One region of the Paucibacter soli genome, then DNA from elsewhere that is predicted to be linked to it. Evidence: riboswitches for the same ligand, from Rfam matches in the RefSeq annotation. Region 1 holds a riboswitch; the other holds the start of a gene.

Region 1 (3,397 bases):
CCTGCGCGACCTGCTCACGCGCACCCCGCCCGCCGACTTCGAGGCCCTGGGGCGCCAGTTCGCGCAGCGCCTGGTGCTGCTGGCCCAGGCCTGCCTGATGAGCCAGCATGCGCCCAGCGAGGTGGCCGAGGCCTTCATCGCCAGCCGCCTGCTGGACGCGCAGAGCGGGCGCGTATACGGTGCGCTGGATACGCGCGGCATCGCCGTCGATGCGCTGCTGGCGCGCGCGCTGCCGATCCCGTCATAGCGCGGCGAGCGCCTCGCGCAGGGTCTGCTGGTATTGCTCGAAGCGCTGCATGTCGTTGTGCGCCGCACCGGGCACCAGCACAAGCCTGGCCTGCCCTTGCTGCCGCAACAAGGCCTCGCTGTGCTGGGGTGCGATGAGGCTGTCCTGCTCGCCATGCACCAGCAGCAGCGGGGTGCGCAGCCGGGCCACGTCGGCGCCGGTGTCCAGCGGGTAGCGCAGCAGGCCCCGTGGCACCCAGGGGAAGTGCTCGCGCATCAGCGCCGACATGCTGGCATAGGGCGATACCAACACGGTCAGCTCCGGCCCGACCTCGGCGGCCAGCCCCGCCGCCAGGCCCGTGCCCAGCGAGCGCCCATAGATCACATGCTTGAGCCCGCGGTAATGCGGCGCCACGGCGTCCCAGGCGGCGCGCACATCGGCGCGCAGCTGCGCCTCGCTTTCGATGCGGCCGCTGCTCTTGCCAAAACCGCGGTAGTCCAGCATGAAGAGGTCATAGCCGGCGCGACGGTAGAAGTCGGCGTTGACGAACCAGGTCTGCAGATTGCCGGCGTTGCCATGCAGAAAGAACACCAGGCCCTTGGGCCGGGGCAGGCGCAGATGCAGGGCCGATAGCGTGGCGCCGGGCACATTCAGCCTTAGGTCCTGCACGTCCCCGCCGAGCTCGAAGCGATGACCGGCGGCCAGCGGCACGGGCTGGAACAGCAACTGTTCCTGGCGCCAGTACAGCCAGGCCAGGACGGCGCCATAGGCCAGCAGCATCAGGCCCGCCCCCAGAATGGTCTTGCGCATGCAGCAGATCCTCCACGCTTGCCGGCAGTCTACGCAGGCAGCGGGCCGCCGGATGCAAGCCATGGTCTACACTGCGACCCGGATTCAGGAGAGTGCGGCCCGCCCTGCGAGCCGCCGCCGAAGGCGCAAGCTCCCATACTCGCTCAGGCCCCGTACTGGATCTTTGCAATCAAGCCGAATGCTGGAGAGCGCCTCATGTGCAATGCATGGGGCCGCCGAAGGAGCAAGGCGCGGGCCGCCACAGCCCAGCGCTGAATCTCTCAGGCACCAAGGACAGCGGGAGCGGCGCGCCCAGGCGCACGCATCCCTTTTGGCCACCACGCCGCCAAGGAAACGTAGCGCCTGCGCGTTCGTCAACCCGAACGGAGTATTCGCAGCATGCATGTCATCGTTTTAGGCGCCGGCGTCACCGGGATCACCACCGCCTGGTATCTGCGCGCGGCCGGCCATGAGGTCACCGTTATCGAACGCCAGCACGCCGCCGGCCTGGAAACCAGTTATGCCAATGGCGGCCAGGTCTCGGTCTCGCATGCCGAGCCCTGGGCCAATCCGGGCGCGCCGCTGAAGGTGCTGAAATGGCTGATGAAGGAGGACGCGCCGCTGCTGTTTCGCCTGCGCGCCGACGCCGCCCAATGGCGCTGGGGCCTGCAGTTCCTGCGCGAATGCACGCCCGGCCGCACGGCACACAACATCCGCAACATCGTCAGCCTGGGCCTGTACAGCCGCGCCAAGCTGCAGGCCCTGCGCCAGGAACTGGGCCTGCAATACGAGCAGCGCAGCCAGGGCATCCTGCACTTCTACACCAGCGAGGCCGAGTTCGAGGCGGCACAGGAGCCCGCGCGCATCATGCGCGAACAGGGTTGTGAGCTCGACATGAAGACGCCCGACGAATGCGTGGCCATCGAGCCGGCGCTGGCGCAATGCCGCGGCAAGCTTGTCGGCGGCAGCATGACGCCCAGCGACGAATCGGGCGATGCCCATGCCTTCACCCAGGCGCTGGCGGCGCGCTGCGCCGCGGCCGGCGTGCGCTTCGAATACGAGACCCGCATCCTTGGCATGGAACAGGGCCCAAAGGGCATGGGAGGCGTGGAGCGCGTCATCGTCGCCAATGCCGCGGGCGTGGTGAGCCGGCGCAGCGCCGACCGCTTTGTGCTCTGCATGGGCGCCTTCAGCCGCCAGCTGGCGCGCGAGCTGGGCGTCTCGCTCAACATCTATCCCGCCAAGGGCTACTCGGTCACCCTGCCGGTGATCGCGCCGGCACACAGCTACCAGGTCTCGCTCACCGACGACGAGTACAAGCTGGTGTTCTCGCGCCTGGGCGATCGCCTGCGCATCGCCGGCACGGCCGAGCTGAACGGCTACAGCACCGAGCTCAATCTGGCGCGCTGCGAGGCCATCGTGCGGCGCACGCGCGAGCTCTTCCCGCAGATGAGCGATGGCCAGGGTGCCCAGTTCTGGACCGGCCTGCGCCCGGCCACGCCCTCCAACCTGCCCTATCTCGGCGCGAGCAAGGTGGCCGGCCTTTATCTCAACACGGGCCATGGCACGCTGGGCTGGACCCATGCCTGCGGCTCCGGCGCGGCCATTGCCGACATCGTCAGCGGCCGGCGGCCGGCGCTGGATTTTTCCTTCACCGCCGCCACCGCCATCACGCCGCGGCGCCGGCAAGCGGTGGCTGCCTGACAACAATGTGGCGGCTTTGATCAGCCCTCTTGCCGCCGGGCACCGCATCCTCTACGCTGGGGCCATCCCAGAAGGAGGATGCCATGTCCCCGAGCCCAGCCATGCACAAGGACGGAGGCGCGCTGGCCTCCGACAGCCCCAACGGTAGTCGAGTGGGCGCCGGGGGGCCACCGGCCCAGGCCGAGATCGCCAAGATCCGGACCCTGGCCCTGGTAGGTCCCGCCGGCGCGGGCAAGACCAGCCTGATCGAGGCGCTCTTGCATCACTGCGGCGTCATCACGGCGCCGGGCTCGGTGGAAAAGGGCAACACGGTGAGCGACCACGATGCGCTTGAAAAGCGCATGCAGCATTCGCTCTATGCCTCGCTGGTGCATATGCCCTACCAGGGCCTGCGCATCCACGCCATCGACACCCCCGGTGCCCCCGACTTCGTGGGCCTGGCGCTGCCGGCGCTGGAGGCGGTGGAGAGCGCGGTGCTGGTGATCAATGCGCAGAACGGCATCGAGCTGATGGCCTCGCGCATGATGGAAGCGGCGGCGCAGCGCGGCCTCACGCGCATGATCGTGGTGAACAAGATCGACGCCCCCGGCGTCAATCTGCCGGCACTGCTGGAACAGCTGCAGGCCGCCTTCGGGCGCGAATGCCTGCCACTCAATCTGCCGGCCGGCGGCGGCACCC
Region 2 (3,397 bases), on a different contig from region 1:
GGCCTGGTAGGGCGTGTAGGCGGTGTACCAGGCGGGGTTTTCGAGGATGTTGCGCAGGATCACGCCGGGGGTCAGGGTGTCGTAATAGCCCTGGCCGATATAGCTCTTCAGCACCTTGTTCTTGGCCGCCACAGCCTTCAATTCGGCCAGCGCCTGGGCTTCGGTGGCGACGCCCGGCAGCTGCATGCCCTGGCTGCGCTTGATGCTGGCTGGCACGATGGCCTCGATCAGCGCGCGGCGCGAGGCCGCGCCAATCACGGACAGCATCGCCGCCTCATCGGCCGCATCGGGACCGATATGACGGGCTTGGAATTCGGCGGCGTTCTCGAGCTCACCGAGCGGCTTCAGGGCAGACATCAACATGGCGCAATCCTTGGATGCCAGAGTTCGTGGCCCGGGCATCGGTATTCAATACAACAACGGGCACCACGTGCCCGCTTTCTTACCGGAAGAGCTGGTAATCAGCTGTTCTTGACCAGCTCGTCGTAGGCGGTGCTGTCCATCAGCGCGTCCAGCTGGGCGGGGTTGCTCAACTTGACCTTGAAGAACCAGCCGCTCTTGAGCGGGTCGGTGTTGGCCAGCGAGGGATCGTTGCGCAGCTCTTCGTTGACTTCGGTGATCTCGCCATCGACGGGCATGTAGACGTCGGCCGCGGCCTTCACCGACTCCACCACGCCGGCCACTTCCTTCTCGGCATAGCTCTGGCCCACATTGGGCAGGTCCACAAACACCACATCGCCCAGCGCGTCTTGCGCATGAACGGTGATGCCCACGGTGGCGGTGCCATCGGCTTCGATCTGGACCCACTCGTGGTCAGGCGTGTACTTGATGTTGCTCATGGTGTGCTCCGAATGTTGGGAGAAAAGACCAGGGGGTCAAAAGAAGATTGGCCGGTTCAGCCGCGGAAATAGCGATGCGGTGCAAAGGGTGTCGGTGCCACGCTCATGGCCACGCGCTTGTCGCGCACGATGGCGAACACCTGGGTGCCCACCGCCTGGTGGCTGCTGGGCAGATAGGCCAGGGCCACCGGGCTGCCCACCGTGGGGCCCAGCGAGCCGCTGGTGACGACGCCCAGCTCCCGGCCCTCGGCGTCCACCACCTTGGCGCCTTCGCGCACCGGCATGCGCTCGGCGCTGATCAGGCCCACGCGCTTGCGGCTGGCGCCGGCAGCGAGCTGGCCGTCGATCACCGCGGCGCCGGGGTAGCCACCGGCACGCGCGCCACCGGCGCGGCGCACCTTCTGGATCGCCCAGGTCAGCGCGCCTTCCACCGGCGTGGTTTCGGTATTGATGTCGTGGCCGTAGAGGCACAGGCCGGCTTCCAGGCGCAGGGTGTCGCGCGCGCCCAGGCCGATGGGCTTGACCTCGGGTTGGGCCAGCAGCTTGCGCGCCAGCGCCACCGCCTGGTCGTTGTGCACCGAGATCTCGAAGCCGTCTTCGCCGGTATAGCCCGAGCGGGTCAGGAAGGTCTCGATGCCGTCCAGACTGAAGAAGCCCCCGGTCATGAAGGTGAGCTTGGCCACCTCGGGGTTCAGGCGGGCCAGCGCGGTCACGGCCTGCGGGCCCTGCAGCGCCAGCAGGGCGCGCTCGGGCAGGCTGATGACCTCGCAGCGGCCGCCGATCTTGGCCTGCAGATGCGCGGTGTCCTGCTCCTTGCAGGCGGCGTTCACCACCACGAAGATGTCGTCGGGGCGGCGGCACAGCATCAGGTCGTCGAGGATGCCGCCCTGCTCATTGGTGAAGAGCGCATAGCGCTGTTTGAACACCGGCAGATCGATCACGTCGACGGGCACGATGGTTTCCAACGCGGCACCGGCATCGGCGCCGACCAGGCGCAGCTGGCCCATGTGCGAGACGTCGAACAGGCCGGCCGCCGTGCGCGTGTGCTTGTGCTCGGCGAGGATGCCTTCCTTGTACTGCACCGGCATGTCGTAGCCGCCAAACGGCACCATCTTGGCGCCAAGTTCGATGTGCAGAGCGTGCAGGGGGGTGGTCTTGAGATCGGCGGACAAGGGACATTCTCCGAGGGCATTTCGAAAGCCCACCCGGCCCTGAGACCCGTGGTGGGGGGTATGCCCTCGCTGTCCTTGGTACCTGAGAGATTGACCACCGGCGTATTGCCGACAGCTTGCCCCTTCGGTGGACGGGTTCAATGAACAAAGACCCGCCTCTCTCCAGTGAGGAACGCCTGCATCGAGGCGTTTTGTCAGTCCTTTTGCCTGAGCGTTCGAAGCGTGGGATCACCAGTGCCTCTGCGCCTTCGGCGGCTTTCGCGTGAAAAGCTCTCTCCTGACGGCGCGGATTGTAGCCATGGATTGGGGGGCGGGCGAGCAAATTAAGCCTCGTCTAATTGCTGAGCCATGCCGCCATGGAGAATCTCACTTCCCGGTAAAAGGACAAGGCATGCGACTGCTGCTGGTGGAAGACGACCCGATGATTGGCGAGCAGCTGCTCGAGTTGCTGCGCGCCGAGGGCTATGCGGTCGATTGGGTGCGCGATGGCGAGCTGGCCGACGCGGCCCTGCAGGCACAGAACTACGACCTGGTGCTCCTGGACCTGGGCCTGCCCAGGCGCGACGGCATGAGCGTGCTGCGTGCGCTGCGAGCGCGCAAGCAGGTCATGCCGGTGCTGATCGCCACCGCGCGCGACGCGCTGGAGCAGCGCATCGCCGGGCTGGACGCCGGCGCCGATGACTATGTGCTCAAGCCCTTCGAGCTGCACGAGCTGCTGGCGCGCATCCGCGCGCTCCTGCGGCGCGCCAGTGGCCGCGCCGAGCCGGTCTACGAGCACCGCGGCGTGAGCATCAACCCCGCCACCCGCGAGGTGGTGGCCGAGGGTAAACAGGTCACGCTGTCGGCACGCGAATGGGCGGTGCTGGAGCCGCTGCTGGCGCGGCCGGGCATGGTGCTGTCGCGCCAGCAGCTGGAGGAAAAGCTCTATGGCTGGAAGGACGAGATCAGCAGCAATGCGGTGGAGGTCTACATCCACGGCCTGCGCAAGAAGCTGGGCGCGGCGCTGATCCAGAACGTGCGCGGCGTGGGCTACCGGGTACCCAAGGAATGACGATGGTGATGAAGCTGCTGCCGCGTTCGCTGCGCTATCGCCTGATCGCCTTCCTGCTGCTGGCCTTCTCGCTCTCGGCCCTGGTGCAGGGCGGCAGCGCCTACCGCACCGCGCTGCAGGAGGCCGACGAGATCTTCGACTACCACATGCAGCAGATGGCCTTCTCGCTGCAGGGCAGCGTCGGCAGCGGCACGTTGAGCCTGCCGCTGGGCGACCAGAAGAGCTACGACTTCATGGTGCAGGTCTGGGGGCTGGACGGCGTGCCGATGTTTCGCTCGCCGGGCGAGGCCTTGTTGCCGCAGCGCGCGGTGCTGGGCTTCTCGAACCTGGACGCC

What was found. A riboswitch is a leader RNA that binds a small molecule or an ion and turns the genes downstream of it on or off. The one in region 1 is predicted to bind glycine.
Region 2: linked by a shared signal. The riboswitch ahead of gcvT (glycine cleavage system aminomethyltransferase GcvT) and the one ahead of WG898_RS09795 (D-amino acid dehydrogenase) in region 1 are both predicted to bind glycine.

Annotation. Positions count from the first base shown of each region.
Region 1 is NZ_JBBHJW010000003.1:385,268-388,664, forward strand. Features, by position in the region: gene WG898_RS09785 (acyl-CoA dehydrogenase family protein) at 1-247, shown strand, start outside; gene WG898_RS09790 (alpha/beta hydrolase) at 242-1,036, opposite strand; glycine riboswitch at 1,112-1,204, shown strand; glycine riboswitch at 1,208-1,323, shown strand; gene WG898_RS09795 (D-amino acid dehydrogenase) at 1,415-2,719, shown strand; gene fusA (elongation factor G) at 2,803-3,397, shown strand, end outside.
Region 2 is NZ_JBBHJW010000008.1:98,252-101,648, reverse strand. Features, by position in the region: gene gcvP (aminomethyl-transferring glycine dehydrogenase) at 1-363, opposite strand, end outside; gene gcvH (glycine cleavage system protein GcvH) at 462-839, opposite strand; gene gcvT (glycine cleavage system aminomethyltransferase GcvT) at 896-2,011, opposite strand; glycine riboswitch at 2,071-2,187, opposite strand; glycine riboswitch at 2,197-2,301, opposite strand; gene WG898_RS16870 (response regulator) at 2,403-3,062, shown strand; gene WG898_RS16865 (ATP-binding protein) at 3,065-3,397, shown strand, end outside.